4 regions of the Mesorhizobium sp. M0478 genome follow, and region 3 is predicted to be linked to each of the others. Evidence: predicted binding sites of a transcription regulator. Region 3 holds the regulator's gene; each other region holds the start of a gene.
What was found. Region 3 encodes PhoB, which activates phosphate uptake and scavenging genes when phosphate is short. Its sites were predicted from a motif close to TGTCATNNANCTGTCAT; they were not measured.

Region 1 (4,401 bases), 340 kb from region 3:
CCGGGCGATTGCCCGTGACATCACCGCCCGCAAGCGCGCCGAATCCTCGTTGATCACCGCGCGCGAGCGCGCCGAATATGCCAGCCAGGCCAAGTCGCGCTTCCTCGCCACCGTCAGCCATGAGATCCGCACGCCGATGAACGGCATCATGGGCATGGCCAAGCTACTGGCCGACACCAATCTGTCGCCCGAGCAGCGCACCTATGTCGGCGCCGTCTCGACCTCGGCCAGCGCGCTTTTGGCGCTCATCGAAGACCTGCTCGACTATTCCAAGATCGAGGCCGGCCGCTTCGACCCGGAACCGCAGCCGACATCGTTGCGTGAAATTGCCGACAACATCATCGAACTGATGGCGGCGAAAGCGTTCGCCAAGAACATCGGCCTCGGCTGTCATGTCGAGCCCGACGTGCCACAGATGATCATGGCCGATCCGGGAAGAGTCAGGCAGGTGCTGCTCAACCTGATCGGCAATGCGATCAAGTTCACCGACACCGGCGGCGTGCTGGTTTCGGTTGCACGGGCCCGCACCGAGACCAGCGACCGCATCTGCTTCACCGTCGCCGACACCGGCCCTGGCCTGCGCGAAGAGGATATGGAGCGCATCTTCGAGGAGTTCGAACAGTCCGACGGCACCTCGACCCGCACCCATGGCGGCGCCGGCCTCGGTCTGGCCATATCGAGGCGCCTGGTCGCCGCCATGGGCGGTGCCATTTCGGTGTCGAGCCGGCTTGGCGAGGGATCGGAATTCGTCTTCGAGATCCCGGCCGCAGGAGCAACCGAAGCACCGCAGAACCGGCAGAACATCCTCGCCGGCCGGCGCGCCGTGATCGTGTCGAAGAACGCCGTCGAGGCGGACGCCATCGCCCGCACCATCCGCGCCCATGGCGGCGCCGTCGACGTCGCCGCAACTGCTTCCCAGGCGACGCCCTTCGCCGAACATTGCGATGTGCTGTTGATCGACGCGGCCCTGGAGGACGGCGACGGCAGACTGCTCAAGCGCCTGCGCCAGAGTGGCTTTGCCGATTGCGAGGCGATCACGCTGATCGCGCCGACCGACCGCGGCATGCTTGGCGAATTCCGCACCAGCGGCTACGCCACCTTCTTGGCGAGGCCGGTGCGCGGCGAAACCCTGCTGCGCGTGCTGCTGGCCAGTCATGCCCCTGCCTTGCCGCCGCCCAAGCCGGAAAAGACCGGCGCGTCCTCGCTTCGTGCCCATGGCGGGCGCCAGCAAGGTTTGTCGGTGCTGATCGCCGAAGACAACGACATCAACGCCATGCTTGCCCGCGCCACGCTTTTGAAGGCGGGACATCGCGTGAAAGTGGTCGGCAATGGCAAGGCCGCGGTCGAGGCGGTGACCGAAGCCGGGCTGAAAAATCGCTTCGATGTGGTGCTGATGGATTTGCACATGCCGGTCATGGACGGGCTGGACGCGATCGCCGCCATCCGCCGCCACGAGGAGGAAATGGCTGTGCCGCCGGTTCCGATCATGGTGCTTTCGGCCGACAGCCAGGAAAAGACCCGTCACACCGTGCTCGCCCATGGCGCCAGCGGCTTTGTCACCAAGCCGCTCGATCCCGACGCGCTGGTCCATGCCGTCGAGGGCCAGGTGGCCGCCTGAATTCATGTCGCTCAAAAGTGGCCCCGGTTTTGAGAAGACGACATGCACAAAACAAAGACTTGAAGCGCGTCGCGTGAATCGTCCCAGCGCGACGCGCTTCAAGGCGACGCTGGCGCAATCCTCGCGTCACGTAGGTAGCCGAATGAGGGTTTTCGCCAGCCGACGAAGTATTGCCCGTCGCGCCGTATCACGGTACTGTCACAATCCTGTTGCACCTACACCGTATCCCCGTGCCAAGAGGGATGGCTCGAAGGAGAATCACTCGTGCATACAGTTATGCCGGAATGTGACACTCGGCCCAGCGCAGGCGGCGCTTTGCTCGCCGCGCGGAACGCCGATGCCGTCGCAACAGGCGCACCGCTGGGCCGTATCGGCAATCTCGAAGTGCGGCTTGCCCGCAATGAGGCCGAAATCGCCGCCGCCCAGGAAGTGCGCTACCGGGTGTTTTATGACGAGCTTGGCGCCAGGAAGGACCTGTTCCAGGCGCAGGACCGGCGCGACGCCGACCGCTTCGACCCGCTGTGCGACCATCTCCTCGTGCTGGACACTTCGATCTCCGGCCCCGAGCATCGCCGCATCGTCGGCACTTACCGCCTGCTGCGGCAAGAGATTGCCGCGACCGCCGGCGGCTTCTATTCCGAAGGCGAGTTCGAACTGACCAAGCTGATCGCCCGCCATCCTGGCCAGCGCTTCCTTGAGCTCGGCCGCTCCTGCGTGCTGCCGGAATACCGCTCGAAGCGCACCATCGAGGCGCTGTGGCAAGGCATCTGGGCCTACATCAACCACTATGAGATCGGCGTGATGACCGGTTGTGCCTCGTTCCCTGGCACGGTGCCGGCTGCGCATGCCGAGGCGCTCACCTACCTTGCCCATCACTGCCGGACCAACTCCGCCTGGGATGTGCGGGCGGTCTCCGGGCGCTATTGCTCGATGGACCTGATGCCGATCGAGGCGGTCAACGCCAAGGCGGCGATTGCGGCCATGCCGCCGTTGGTCAAGGGCTATCTGCGCGTCGGCGCCCGGATCGGCGACGGCTGCGTCATGGACCGTGAGTTCTCCACCGTCGATGTGTTCGTGGTGATGCCGGTCAAGGAAATCGGCGCCCGCTACGTCAACTATTATGGCGGGGAAGCGCAGCGCTTTGCGGCGTGAGGCAGTAGGCAGTAGGCAGTAGGCAGTAGGCAGTAGTGAAGGCTGCCGCGAATTGCTGACTACCGACTATTCCCTATTCCCTATTCCCTATTCCCTATTCCCTATTCCCTATTCCCTATTCCTACGGAATATCCTCCGGTCGCCGTCCCGGGCGGCTCTTGTAGGATGGAAACGTCCAACCGAATTTCAGCGCGCCGCCGCGCACCAGGAAAGCCGCGGCGAAGCCGGCGACATCCGAGGCGAGCGGCGGCAGGCCGGCGAGATCGCCAAGTGTGTAGAGGCCGGCGCCCGCGAGTGCGGCGGTGACGTAGATTTCGGGCCTGAGCAGCACCGATGGCTCGCCGGCCAGCAGATCGCGCAGGATGCCGCCGAACGTAGCGGTCAGCACGCCCATAACAACGGAGACGACCGGCGAGCCGGTGATGGCCAGCCCCTTGGCCGCGCCCATTACGGAAAAGGCCGCCAATCCGATGGCGTCGAGCCAGAGCAGCCATTTCCAGCGGGATTCGACGCGGTGGGCGATGAAGAAGACCAGCACCGCAACCGCCGCGCAAACCAAGACATAGCCGGAGTTGGCGACCCAAAAGACGGGCAGGTTGAGGATGACGTCGCGCAGTGTCCCGCCGCCAATGCCGGTGACGCTGGCCAGAAACAGGAAGCCGATAATGTCGAGCTGCTTGCGCGAAGCCGCCAACGCCCCGGTCGCGGCAAAGACGGCGACGCCGGCATAGTCGAGGAGGTCGATGGGTGTCAGGGACATGAGGTAGTAGGGATTGGGATTAGGGAAAGTATGAATAACACGAAGCCGCGCGATTGATACGCCTGCCTATTCCCTATTCCCTATTCCCTATTCCCTATTCCCTATTCCCTATTCCCTACTGCCTATTCCCTACTCACGCATCCTTCTCGGCCTGCTCGTTCACCGGCCCCGGCTCGACCGGCGCTTCGGTGGCCGCGATCTTGGGGCCGCCCTTGGCGACCCCGACCATGGCCGGCCGCAGCACGCGCTCGCCGATCGAATAGCCCGGCTGCACGACCTGGACGACGGTGTTGGCCGGCACATCGGGATTGGGCACTTCGAACATCGCCTGGTGGAAATTCGGGTCGAACTTCTCACCTTCCGGTTCGAGCTTCTTCACCCCATGCCGTTCCAGCGTCGACAGCATGGCGCGCTCGGTGATCTCGACGCCGTCGATCAGCGCCTTGAAGCCGGCATCTCCGGCCGCTTTCGCCTCGGCGGGGATAGCATCGAGTGCGCGGCGCAGATTGTCCGACACCGACAGCATGTCGCGGGCGAAATTGGCCACCGCATAGGCGCGCGCATCATGCACGTCGCGGGCGGTGCGGCGGCGCAGATTCTCCATCTCGGCCGCGACGCGCAGCGCGCGGTCCTTCAGCTCCTCGTTTTCCTTCAGCAGCCGCACCAGCGCTTCATAGTCGCCGTCAATGCCGCCTTGCGTGCGCTCGGCCTCGGCCGTTTCGATATCCTCGGGCGCGCGTTCGTCTTTTGTCTGGTCGCTCATCGCCATTTCCCGTCATTCGAATGGTTTGGATTTGCGCCCGATATCGAGGTTTGGCGGCCAAAAATCAAGGGGCAAGCCCAGGAGGACGCCCAACAGCAGGCAATGTTG
Region 2 (4,401 bases), 120 kb from region 3:
CCGGCGACACGTCGCCGCGCTGCGGATGGCGCCAGCGGATCAGCGCTTCGAACCCGACCATCCGCCCGCTGCTGATCTCCTTTTGTGGCTGGTAGACGAGGCGAAACTCATCGCGCGCCATGGCCTGGCGCAGTTCGTGCTCCATCACGCGCCGGTCTCGCGCCTCGGCGCCCATCGAGGCCTCGAAGTAACGGTAAGTGTCCTTGCCCTCGGCCTTGGCGCGGTAGAGCGCGGTGTCGGCGTGGCTGACCAGGAGTGTCGGCTCATCGGCGTCGAGCGGATAAAGTGCAATGCCGATGCTGGCCGACACCAGCCCGCCACCGACCGACAGCCGGTTTTCCTCGCGCATGGCCGCCAGCACCGCCTCGGCGATGCGGCCGGCCGCCTGCGGATCGGGAAGGTTCGGAGCGATGATGGCGAACTCGTCGCCGCCGAGACGCGCCAGCATCTGTCCGTGGCGGAGCACGGCGGAGGCGCATAGCGCCACCTTCTGCAGCATGGCATCGCCGGCGCCATGCCCGAACAGGTCGTTCACTTCCTTGAAGCGGTCGAGGTCGAGCAGCAGCAGCGCAAGATGCCCACCCTTGCCGCCGCGGTCCATTGCGGCAATTTCGGCCTCGAGCCGGCCGGAGAAACTGCGGCGGTTGGGGAGCCCGGTCAGCGGGTCGAAATGGGCGAGGCACAGGATCTCCTGCTCGGCCTTCCGGCGTTCGCGGATGTCGCGCACGGCGACAACGCTGTGCCGCTTGCCGCAATAGTCGATGCTTCTGGCGATAAGTTCGACGGGGATGGTGGCGCCGTCATGGGCTCTGAGTTCGGCTTCCTGTGCCTGTCCGCTGCAGTCGGACATGCCGGCCGCGGTGCGTTCGCCGAAGAGGTCGCCAAGCAGCATCGCGTTCAGCACTTCCGGCGCAATGCCGGTGAGTGCCGCGATGCTGTCATTGGCGCTGACGATGCGGGCGCCATCGCAGACGATCAGCCCCTCGACGGCGGCGTTGGCGAGGCCGTGCATGCGCTCGGCCTCGAGCTTGTGACGCCGGAAGCGAAGGTCGATCCACAATGCTGCGGCTGAAAGCACCAGGATAGCCAGGCTGACTGCAGCGGCGGCGAAGGCCTGCGACACCGGTTCGACCGTGAACTGCGATATCTCGATGGAGGAGTCCGGGAAGATCGACACCGCGCCCATGGCGATGAAGTGCAGGCTGCAGATCGCCAGCGTCAACAGGATGGCGGCGGCGATTGTGGCCTGCATGGACGGCCGTCGCAACACCACCAGCAGCGCCAGCGCGGCGAGGGTGACGCCTGTCAGCACCGAGACGCCGACCAGCAGCGGGTTCCAGACGATGCGCCCTTCGACCTCGAAGGCGGCCATGCCGATATAGTGCATGGCGGCGATACCAGCGCCGAGGACCGCGCCGCCGACCAGAGGGTAGTCGATGCCCCGGCGCAAGGTGGCGATCCACATGCCCGCAGCGGTCAGGGCGACGGAACCGGCGAGCGAAAGCGCCGACATTTCCGTATTGTAGGCGTTGGGGATTCCGGGAGAAAAGGCAAGCATTGCGATGAAGTGCGTCGCCCAGATACCGAAGCCGGTGGAAGTGGCTGCTATCATCAGCCAGGTATAGCGGTTGCGCTCGCTCGAGCGGTCGACATGGCGAAGCAGGTTGACCGCCGAGAAGGAAGAAATACCGCAAATGAGCGCTGCCAGTGCGACCAGTCTCAGATCGTGCTCATGCACGATACAATTATAGACCGTCAGCATCTCGCCCCACCTGCTCTCCCACAGCAATCAAGCCGTCCACTTGATTAGTATGCCACGCTTGACGAAGAATCGGTTATGCGAACTACAACTACAGCGGGTTTTTCGGGTTGTACGTTGCGGCGATCCTGTCTCATTCCAGACGCACGGTTACAGCAGCGCCTGGCGCGATGCCGCTCGGCCGATCTCGATCTGGCCGAGCGCCGGTTTGGCGGCCGCACGGTGCAGGTGCGTGGCGCTGTCACGCGGGCCCTTCACGCATCGCTGGGCGGTCGGCGATCCTTGCAGGCCCACCATGCCCCATTCTATCGCTGAGCCGGCTTGGCATTTCTCTCGGTCCTCGTTGCAAGGCGAGGGGGCGCGAAGTTAGCCGGGTATGAAATTCACGAAACAGCAACAAATCCGTTGTCCGATTGTCATCAGAGACACATATTGCGTTCGCGGGAGCGCCCCTTTCGCCAATGACAAACGGGAGATGAAACATGAAGTTGTTCGGCTTTGCGGCCGGTGTTGCCGCCACCTTGACCCTGCTTTCCACCACCTCCGCCTTCGCCGCCACCCAGATCAGTTGGTGGCATGCAATGACCGGCGCCAATGCCGAGGTGGTCGACAAGATCGCCAAGGATTTCAATGCCAGCCAGAGCGACTATGAAATTCTCCCTGTTTTCAAGGGCACCTATCCCGAAACGCTGAATGCCGGCATCGCTGCCTTTCGTGCGGGGCAAGCGCCCGACATCATCCAGGTGTTCGACGTGGGTACCGGCGTCATGATGGCCGCCGAAGGTGCGATCAAGCCGGTGGCCGATGTGCTGACCAGCGCCGGCGTGACCTTCGACAAGAGCCAGTATTTGCCCGGCATCGTCGGCTACTATTCGAAGCCGGACGGGACCATGCTGTCCTTCCCCTATAATTCCTCGTCGCCCATCCTCTACTATAACAAGGATATCTTCCAGAAGGCCGGGCTTGATGTGAACAATCCGCCAAAGACCTGGAACGAGGTGTGGGAAGCCGCCAAGAAGATCAAAGCGAGCGGCGCCGCTTCCTGCGGCTATACCTCGACGTGGTTGACCTGGATCCACCTTGAGGCCTTCGCTGCCTGGAACGACGTTTCCTATGGCACCAACCAGAACGGACTTGCCGGAACCGACGTCGAGCTCAAGATCAATGCGCCGATCTTCGTCAATCATTTCCAGGCGCTCGCCGACCTGGCCAAGGACGGCACCTTCAAATATGGCGGCCGTACATCCGAAGCCAAGCAGATCTTTCTTGCCGGAGAATGCGGCATCTTCACCGAATCGTCGGGGGGTCTCGGTGACATCGTCAAGTCGGGCATGAACTACGGCATCGGCCAGCTTCCCTATGATAGTGACGCCAAGGGCGCGCCCCAGAACACCACGCCGGGCGGCGCCAGCCTGTGGGTGTTCGGCAACAAATCGGACGAGGAATACAAGGGCGTCGCGGCGTTCTTCTCCTACCTGTCCAAGACCGAAGTGCAGGAGTATCTGCACCAGAAGTCGGGTTATCTGCCGGTGACGCTCGCTGCCTATGAGGCGACCAAGAAGTCCGGCTTCTATGACAAGAATCCGGGCCGTGAGACGCCGATCCTGCAGATGCTGGGCAAGGCGCCGACCGAGAACTCGAAGGGCGTGCGCCTCGTCAACCTGCCGCAGGTGCGCGACATCGAGAACGAGGAGTTCGAGAAGATGCTGGCCGGCCAGCAGACTGCGCAGCAGGCGCTCGACAACGCGGTCGCACGCGGCAACAAGGCGATTCAGGAAGCGATCGGAAACTGAAGCGATTTGTCAGTTGAACCTCGTCCACGCGGACCCGCGTGGACGATTTCCTGCACAGCGAGGGAATCACCCTGTCTCCACGCGTCGTCTTTCCCAACAAGACCCTGCCTTATCTGCTGGTGGCGCCGCAACTCGCCATTACGCTGATCTTTTTCTACTGGCCGACGGGGCAGGCGCTCTACCAGTCGATGCTCAGGGAAGACCCGTTCGGGCTGAAGAGCAAGTTCGTCGGGCTCGCCAATTTTCGCAAGGTGCTGGCCGACCCGGCCTACCTCAACTCGATCAAAGTTACGCTGGTGTTCTCTCTGGCGACCGCGATCGTCGCCATGGGTGTGGCCCTGTTGCTTGCCGTCATGGCCGAGAAGGTGGTGCGCGGCAGAGGCCTTTATCGCACGCTGCTGATCTGGCCGTATGCGGTGGCGCCGGCGATTGCCGGCATGTTGTGGCTGTTTCTGTTCAACCCCTCGATCGGTTCGCTGGCCTACGCCTTGAGAGGTCTCGGCATCGCCTGGGATCCCTTGCTTAACGGAAACCAAGCCATGATCCTGCTGGTATCTGCGGCTGCCTGGAAGCAGATCAGCTACAATTTCCTGTTCTTCGTCGCCGGGCTGCAGGCGGTGCCGAAGACGTTGATAGAGGCGGCGGCCATGGACGGCGCCGGGGAGACGAAGCGCTTCTGGACCATCGTCTTCCCGCTGCTCGCACCGACGACCTTCTTCCTGCTGGTCGTCAACACGGTCTATGCGCTGTTCGACACTTTCGGTATCGTTCATGCCGTCACCGGCGGCGGGCCAGGCAAGGCCACCGAGACGCTGGTCTACAAGGTCTACAATGACGGTTTCGTCAATT
Region 3 (4,401 bases):
TGCTGGCGCTGCCGATCGGCGTCGCCGCCTCGATCTATCTGGAGGAGTTCGCCAAGAAGAACCGCTTTACGGACCTGATCGAGGTCAACATCAACAATCTCGCGGCGGTGCCGTCGATCGTCTTCGGTCTGCTTGGCCTTGCCGTGTTCATCAACTTCCTCGGCATGCCGCGCTCGGCTTCCTTCGTCGGCGGCCTGGTGCTGACCTTGATGACATTGCCGACCATAATCATCACCACGCGCGCCGCCCTCGCCGCGGTGCCGCCGTCGATCCGCTCGGCGGCCCTAGGTCTCGGCGCCTCCAAGATGCAGATGGTGTTCCATCACATCCTGCCGCTTGCCGCCCCAGGCATCCTTACCGGCACCATCATCGGCCTGGCGCGTGCGCTCGGCGAGACAGCACCGCTGCTCTTGATCGGCATGGTCGCTTTCGTCGCCGATTATCCGACGACGCCTTTCGATCCGGCGACCGCGCTGCCGGTTCAGATCTATATGTGGGCAAACGAGGCTGAGCGCGCTTTTGTCGAGCGCATGTCCGGCGCCATCATCATCCTGCTCGTCTTCCTCATGGCCATGAACATCACCGCGATCGTGCTCCGGCGCCGCTTCGAGCGGCGCTGGTAGAAAAAAGGCAATTTGGTATGAACATCATGACCGAACAGTCCCTTGAGAATGCAGTGGGCGACAAAATGAACGCCAAGTCGAACGAAGTCATCAAGATGCGCGGCGACAAGGTCGGCGTCTTCTACGGCGAGAAGCAGGCGTTGTTCGACGTCAATCTCGACGTCCGCCAGAACCAGGTGACGGCGCTGATCGGCCCGTCCGGCTGCGGCAAGTCGACCTTCCTGCGCTGCCTCAACCGCATGAACGACACCATCGATTCGGCGCGGGTGACCGGCAAGATCACGCTCGATGAAGACGACATCTACGACAAGAACATCGATGTCGTCGAACTGCGCGCCCGCGTCGGCATGGTGTTCCAGAAACCCAACCCGTTCCCGAAGTCGATCTACGAGAACGTCGCCTACGGCCCGCGCATCCATGGGCTGGCCAAGCGCAAGTCCGACATGGACCAGATCGTCGAGCAGAGCCTGAAGAAGGCGGCGATCTGGAACGAGGTCAAGGACCGCCTGCAGGAGCCCGGCACCGGCCTGTCCGGCGGCCAGCAGCAGCGCCTGTGCATCGCGCGCGCCATCGCCGTGTCGCCGGAGGTGATCCTGATGGACGAGCCCTGCTCGGCGCTCGATCCGATCGCCACCGCCCGTGTCGAGGAGCTGATCGACGAACTGCGCCAGAACTACACGATCGTCATCGTCACCCACTCGATGCAGCAGGCGGCGCGCGTGTCGCAGCGCACGGCGATGTTCCATCTCGGCTATCTCGTCGAGGAGGGCGCCACCGACAAGATGTTCACCAACCCCGACGACAAGCGCACCCAGGACTACATTACCGGCCGCTTCGGCTGAGCCGTCCGGCGGGTGAATTTTCAGGCACGAGGACCAAGATCATGGGTGAACATACCGTCGCCTCCTTCGATGAAGAGCTCGGGCAGATCAGCAAGCTGATCCGCGACATGGGCGATCTGGCAGGCTCGATGGTCAGCGGCTCGACCAGGGCGCTGCTCAATTCGGACAATGCGCTGGCACAGCGTGTCGTTTCCGACGACGCCATCATGGATGCGCGCCAGCGCGAACTGGACGACCGCGCCATCACGCTGATCGCCAAGCGCCAGCCGATGGCCAACGATCTGCGCGCCGTGGTCGGCTCGATCCGCATGGCCGGCGACCTCGAGCGCATCGGCGATCTCGCCAAGAACATCGCCAAACGCGTCGGCACCGTGGGCTTGAGCGTCACGCCGCGCGACCTCTCGCACTCCATCGATGCCATGGCGCAACTGGTGCTGATCCAGGTGCAAGGCGTCGTCGAGGAATATGCCGCCACCGATGCGGCAGCTCTTGCAAAACTCAGGAATGACGACGAGCGCATCGACGTCAAATACACGTCCGTGTTTCGTGAGCTCTTGACCTACATGATGGAAGACCCTCGCAACATCACCGCCTGCACGCATCTCTTGTTCTGCGCCAAGAATCTTGAGCGCATCGGCGATCATGTCACCAACATCGCCGAAAATGCGTATTATGTGCTGACCGGCCAGCAATTGCCCGCCAATCGTCCGAAGCAGGACGAGACGGCGATGGCCACGCCGGCCTGATGAGGGTGAACTGCCTATGATCGCGCCACGCATCATGGTCGTGGAGGACGAGGAGCCGCTAGGCGTGCTCCTCCGCTACAACCTCGAATCCGAAGGCTATCACGTCGAGGTGGTGACACGCGGCGACGAGGCCGAGATCCGCCTGCAGGAAAACGTGCCCGATCTCCTGGTGCTCGACTGGATGGTGCCCGCTGTTTCCGGCATCGAGCTCTGTCGGCGGCTTAGAGTGCGGCCCGAAACCGAGCGGCTGCCGATCATCATGCTGACCGCGCGCGGTGAGGAAAGCGATCGCGTGCGCGGCCTGTCCACCGGTGCCGACGACTATCTGGTCAAGCCATTCTCGACGCCGGAGTTCATGGCGCGCGTGAAGGCGCTGCTGCGCCGGGCCAAGCCGGAAGTGCTGTCCAGCGTGCTCAAGGTCGGCGACATCGTGCTCGACCGCGAGTCGCACCGTGTCTACCGCAAGAAGAGCGAGATCAGGCTCGGACCGACCGAGTTCCGGCTGCTCGAATTCATGATGCGCCATCCCGGCCGCGTGTTCTCGCGCAGCCAGCTGCTCGACAATGTCTGGGGCGAGACGATCTACATCGACGAGCGAACCGTCGACGTCCATGTCGGGCGCTTACGCAAAGCGGTCAACAACGGCCGCATGCCGGATGTCATCCGTACCATTCGCGGCGCCGGCTACGCGATCAGGGAAGACTAGGATGCTGCGCGTCGCGCCGTTGCCGGCCATTCAGGCGACATGCTTGCCGGATTTGGCCTGAATGCCCGGCGCGAAAATCTCCTGATCGACGAAGCCGAGCGCGCGCATGGCACAGCCTTCGCGGATCAGCGGCAGCTCGTTGGGCTCGGTGTCGAAGGAGATCGATTTCGAGTGCTGGCCGCCGGCGGTCTGGGCGATCGCTTCGCGCAATGCCGGTTCGATCAAGTCGAAGGCGGCGGCGCTGACGCCGACCATGGCGACGGGTGCCGGATCGATCAGTGCAAACAGGCTGCCGAGGCCGAAGCCGAGCGCCTCACCGGCCTTGCGATAGGCTTCGCGCTCCGGGCCATCGGTTTCGCGGGCGCGCGCGGCGAGTGCGCGCATATCAGCGTCGCCGATATCGACCGGCTCGGCATCTTCGCTCATCATTTTGGCGCTGCGCCAGATGGCGTAGTTTCCGGCATAGGCCTCGACGCAGCCGCGCCGCCCGCAGCGGCAGAGCGCGCCGCCCGGACGGTGGATCATGTGGCCGAACTCGCCGCCCGAGGAATGGGTGCCGGTGAACAGTTCGCCTTTCAGCACCAGCCCCATGCCGATGCCGTGCGACAAGAGGATCGCGATGAAATTGTCGCGGTAGCGCTCGGGCTGGCGCCATTGCAGGGCCACCGCCATCATATTGCAGTCGTTCTCCATGGTGGCAGGAATGCCGAATTCCGCTTCCAACATGTCGGCGAAGGCAATGTCGGTCAGTGGCGTGATTGGCGACCACAGCATGGCCCGCGCCTGCGAATCGGTGATGCCCTGGATGCCCATGGCAATGCGGGCGATGCTCTGGACATCGAGGTCGGGATCCTCAAGCCGCCGCCGGACGATTGCTACGCATTCGCCAATCAGCTCGTCGCGCGGCTTGGTCAGCGTGTCCAGCCGGCGCTGTTCCTCGGCGACGACGTGGCCGGCATAGTCGATGACGGTGACGGACAGGAAATTGAGCGACAGCACCACGGTCATGACCGCCGCCGCTTCCGGGTTGAGGCCAAGGCCGACCTGCGGCCGGCCGCGTTTCAGCGAGCCGGTCTCGCCAGGCTTGCCTTCAATCAGGATGCCTTCTTGAATTAGATCAGACGAGATTGCCGATATCGTCGAATGGCTGAGGCCGGTGGTCGCCGCAATCTCGGTCCGCGACGGCTGGCCGGCCCGGCGCACGGCCGAAATCACCATCGCACGGTTGCGACGGCGCAGATCGTCGTGGCGGATCCCAACCGACATTTGTTTTCCTCCCGGCCTCCTCGCGCCTCATGATAGTGAAGGCGTTCGACGGCACCAGCCAAATATTGGCAGACGCCGGCAGCCCTGTCATTGTTTATTGCGGAGCTCGAAAAAATTCGGCAACGCCATCAGAATCCATCATAATCGATGTTGACAGTGCCTTATCATTGAACCAGTATTTTTTCGAGGCTCGAAAAAATGGAGCCTCTTTGTGCAGG
Region 4 (4,401 bases), on a different contig from region 3:
CCTGACCGGCGATCTCGACGTCGCCGGCAAGATGCAGATCTGGCTTGGGCTCAGCCCGTTTGCGGTGATGCCGAAGCGCGTGGCGGCTTGAGTCCCTGCGCATTCCACAGATCGGTTTGCCTCTAAAAATACTAGTTGCAAAATGCAATCAGTTTGAATACTGATTGCAAATCACAACTGGTCACCAAAGGGAGTCTTCCATGTCCAAACTGCGCGTCAATGCCTTCACCTTGTCGCTCGACGGTTTCGGCGCCGGTCCTGACCAGGACCTGCAAAATCCGCTCGGCGTTGGTGGCGAAGATCTGCACAAATGGATGACCGGCACCCGCACCTTCCACGAGATGGTCGGCAAGGATGGCGGCAGCACCGATGTGGACGACCGGTTCACCGTCCGCAGCTTCGACAATGTCGGCGCCTGGATCCTCGGCCGCAACATGTTCGGCCCGATCCGCGGCGAATGGCCGGATGAGAACTGGAAGGGCTGGTGGGGCAACAACCCGCCCTATCACGTGCCGACCTTCGTGCTGACCCATCACAAGCGCGACCCCATTGTGATGGAAGGCGGCACCATTTTCCGCTTCGTTACCGGCGGCATCCACGCCGCGCTCGAACAAGCAAAGGCTGCGGCCGGCGGCAAGGATGTCCGCGTCGGCGGCGGCGTTTCCACCATCCGGCAATATCTGCAAGAGAAGCTCATCGACGAGTTGCATCTGGCTGTGTCGCCGGTGTTGCTCGGGAGGGGCGAGAGCCTGTTTGCCGGGCTGGATATGCTGAAGCTGGGTTACCAGTGCACCGAGCAGGTGGCCACGGCGCTCGCCACGCATGTGACGATCAAGCGGGTATAGTGGCGAAGTAACAGGCGCAGGCTTCTTTCTCCCCGTTTTGCGGGGAGAAATGCCCGGCAGGCAATGAGGGGCAGCGCTGCTTTTGGAGGTTAGCAGCGTCCGACGGCTGTGAATTCGTCGATGCCGGCGCTGCCCCTCATCCGCCCTTCAGGCACCTTCTCCCCGTGAAACGGGGAGAAGGAAAAGTGCTCAATACTTCTCCGGCACGTAAAGCTCGCGCGGCAGGACCTGGCGCTCGTACTCCGGGTTGAACACTCGCTCGGGCAGCGTGATTTCTTCGTGCGGCACGTCCTCATAGGGCAGCTGTTTGAGGAGATGGTCGATGCAGTTCAGCCGCGCCCGCTTCTTGTCGTTGCCTTCGACGATGTACCACGGTGCCTCTGGGATGTTGGTGCGGGCAAACGTCTCTTCCTTGGCCTTGGTGTACTGCTCCCAGCGCACGCGCGACTGCAGGTCCATCGGCGACAGCTTCCACTGCTTCATCGGATCGTGGATGCGCATCATGAAGCGCATCTGCTGTTCCTCGTCGGTGATCGAGAACCAGTATTTGACCAGCGTGACGCCGGAGCGGACCAGCATGCGTTCGAACTCCGGCACATCGCGGAAGAACTCTTCGACCTGATCGGGTTCGGCAAAGCCCATCACCCGCTCGACGCCGGAGCGGTTGTACCAGGAGCGGTCGAACAGCACGATCTCGCCGCCGGCCGGCAGATGCGGCACGTAGCGCTGGAAATACCATTGTGACTTTTCGCGCTCGGTCGGCGCCGGCAGCGCCACGACGCGGCAGATGCGCGGGTTGAGGCGCTGGGTGATGCGCTTGATGACGCCGCCCTTGCCGGCGGAATCACGGCCCTCGAAAACCACCACCAGCTTCTTCTTGTGGTAGGCAACCCAGGACTGCAGCTTGATCAGTTCCGACTGCAAGCCGATCAGGTCGCGGAAATACTGCATGCGATCGATCGACGGCGGATGCGCGTTCTTGTAGATCTTGGCGATCTCCAGCGACAGCGCCGGCTCCGAGATTTCCAGCTCATAGTCCTCATCGAGCGTGTCGGCGAGTTCGGCTTCCAGCCAATCCCTGGCCGCAGAATTCTGCTTTAGCTCATTCATTTCCACTGCTCCGCTTGCCGGCTGACATGAAACCCTGAGCCGACTTGATATAGGCCGGCAATGACGGTTTTATTGCAAGCCGCCGGCCAGCCGGTCATCACTGCAAACCAGCGAGCATTGCCGATCCATCGCCCTGGGATGGCGACAAGGCGCTCAAATTGTCCTACAAATGGCGGACCCGTTCGGGCTTCCCCGCCCTTTCCTGCTAAAACCACCTCCCCACCAAAACTACGAGGATCTGACATGGAATACCGCACGCTTGGCCGTTCCGGCTTGAAAGTTTCGGCGCTGACCTTGGGAACCATGACCTTCGGCGGCAGCGGGCCGTTCGCTGCCGTCGGCAATTCCGATCTCGCGGAGGCCTCGCGCATCATCGACACTTGCATCGATGCCGGCATCAATCTCATCGACACCGCCAATGTCTATTCCAACGGTCTGTCGGAAGAGATCATCGGCGAGGCGCTCGGCGGCAAGCGCAAGAACGACGTGCTGATCGCCTCCAAGGCGCGCATGCGGATCGGCAAGGGCCCCAATGACGAAGGCCTGTCGCGCCATCATCTGATCCGCGAATGCGAGAAGAGCCTGAAGCGCCTCAGGACCGATGTCATCGACATCTATTTCCTGCACGAATGGGACGGCGCGACACCGCTCGAGGAAACCATCTCCGCGCTCGACACGCTGGTTGCCCAGGGCAAAATCCGCTATGTCGGCTGCTCCAACTATTCCGGCTGGCAGGTCATGAAGGCGCTCGGCATCAGCGACAGCCAGCACCAGCCGCGTTTCGTCACCCAGCAGATCCACTACACGCTGGAAGCACGCGAGGCCGAGTATGAGCTCTTGCCGATCTCGGTCGACCAGGGCCTTGGCGTGCTGGTGTGGAGCCCGCTCGCCGGCGGCCTGCTGTCGGGCAAATACCGCCGCGACAGTCCGACGGCGCGCCAGATCGGCGGCTGGTCGGAACCGCCGATCCGCGACGAGGGCCGGCTGTGGCGGATCGTCGACGTGCTGGTCGACATCGGCGCCACTCGCGGCGTCTCGGCGGCCCAGGTGGCGCTGGCTTGGTTGCTTGGCCGGCCGGCCGTCAGTTCGCTGGTGATCGGCGCACGCAACGAGGCCCAGTTGAAAGACAATCTCGCCGCGGCAAGCCTGACGCTGTCCTTTGATGAATGCCAGCGTCTCGATGCCGTCAGCCGGCCGCCGGTGCTCTATCCCTACTGGCACCAGCAGTTTACGGCGAAGGACCGCTTCGGCCCGGCCGATCTGGTTATGGACCGCAGCGTCATCTGACTTAAGGGCGCCGGAAGCCGCTAGCCCGCGATAAACCGCCAGACCTGCGGATCGGGCTCGATCTGGCCGCTGAGCACGAAATATTTGTAGAGCACGAGCAGGCAGATCGCCTGCTCGGCCCGCTCGTCGGCGAATTTGCGGCAATAGGCGTTGGCCGCCGCAACGATGCGCTGGGCCTCGGCCGGATGCTGCTCGAGATGATGCACCCGCTCGGCCAGATCGCTGAAGTCGGGCGCCAGCGGCACATAATGGACATCGGGCTCGAGCTGCCCCTCGGCGAACCAGGTCTCGTAAGTCGGCGGCGGCATCAGGCAGAGCGAGTTCGAGCTCATGATCCATTTCAGATTGGTCGCGACATCATTGCCTTCGAGCGAGATGATGTAGCGGTAGCGGCGCTGCTGATCGATGCTGAGATAGGGCTTGCGGTATTCCGCAGGTGCTGTCGCCCTCGGCGTGCCGACATCGCAGAACGGCAGATTGCGGGCTGCATCCAGCAACAAGGTGCGGATCGGATTGTTGAGTTCGCCGCGCCAAACGACGAGCGGATGCTTGTCGGCGAAGGCGACATCGTCGGCCGGCATGTAGAAATGACGGAACTTGTTCAGCTTGAACAGGACGCCGTTGCCGTTGTCGCCCGCTATCGGCCGGTCCTTGACGATCGACGGCATCTTCGGCACTTCGATGACGTCGCCGAATTCCAGGTCGATGCGCAGATCTGGGTCGAAATAACGGGTGAACTCCTTCAGATCGTAATAGTACATGCTGCGGTCCGACGGCAGCCGGCTGACCGGCACGGCCTCGGGGCTGGGGCTAAAAGGCTCCCGCAGCGTGTTGTAGTAATTGAGCCGCTGGCGGACCGATGCGTCGGAAAGCCTGGCCTGATCGAGCAGCCGGCCGAGCCGGCGCCGGAAAAGAACCGGCGGCGCGATGTCGCGCATGGCGTTGCGCGCATAGTAGATCAGCTTCTGTGCGTTTCTTTGAAGCGTGGCCATCGGTCGTTTTGATTCGAAATCGGTCGGCGGCGGCTCCAGCAACTGTCCCGCAGCCTTTTCTAAACCATTGTGTTCGCCATCACGCAAGTCCAGAACCGCTGGCATCTGCCCTCGCGGCGCTGTTGTGTTTGCCGGCCAATGCTTCTAGGCAGGATCAGGCACAGCGA

Region 1: olsB (l-ornithine N(alpha)-acyltransferase) is a predicted target of PhoB. The motif match lies at 1,815-1,831, and genes of this name have one in related genera.
Region 2: ugpB (sn-glycerol-3-phosphate ABC transporter substrate-binding protein UgpB) is a predicted target of PhoB. The motif match lies at 2,163-2,179, and genes of this name have one in related genera.
Region 4: ppk2 (polyphosphate kinase 2) is a predicted target of PhoB. The motif match lies at 2,016-2,032, and genes of this name have one in related genera.

Annotation. Positions count from the first base shown of each region.
Region 1 is NZ_JAMYRH010000001.1:49,088-53,488, forward strand. It holds gene NKI64_RS00270 (response regulator) at 1-1,618, shown strand, start outside; gene olsB (l-ornithine N(alpha)-acyltransferase) at 1,895-2,770, shown strand; gene NKI64_RS00280 (trimeric intracellular cation channel family protein) at 2,892-3,524, opposite strand; gene grpE (nucleotide exchange factor GrpE) at 3,664-4,293, opposite strand.
Region 2 is NZ_JAMYRH010000001.1:265,706-270,106, reverse strand. It holds gene NKI64_RS01260 (bifunctional diguanylate cyclase/phosphodiesterase) at 1-1,762, opposite strand, end outside; gene NKI64_RS01255 (hypothetical protein) at 1,910-2,056, opposite strand; gene ugpB (sn-glycerol-3-phosphate ABC transporter substrate-binding protein UgpB) at 2,242-3,552, shown strand; gene ugpA (sn-glycerol-3-phosphate ABC transporter permease UgpA) at 3,624-4,401, shown strand, end outside.
Region 3 is NZ_JAMYRH010000001.1:386,913-391,313, reverse strand. It holds gene pstA (phosphate ABC transporter permease PstA) at 1-623, shown strand, start outside; gene pstB (phosphate ABC transporter ATP-binding protein PstB) at 641-1,465, shown strand; gene phoU (phosphate signaling complex protein PhoU) at 1,507-2,211, shown strand; gene phoB (phosphate regulon transcriptional regulator PhoB) at 2,228-2,917, shown strand; gene NKI64_RS01860 (ROK family protein) at 2,948-4,183, opposite strand.
Region 4 is NZ_JAMYRH010000016.1:136,511-140,911, forward strand. It holds gene NKI64_RS28325 (winged helix-turn-helix transcriptional regulator) at 1-91, shown strand, start outside; gene NKI64_RS28330 (dihydrofolate reductase family protein) at 201-845, shown strand; gene ppk2 (polyphosphate kinase 2) at 1,035-1,955, opposite strand; gene NKI64_RS28340 (aldo/keto reductase) at 2,199-3,242, shown strand; gene NKI64_RS28345 (glycosyl transferase family 90) at 3,263-4,234, opposite strand.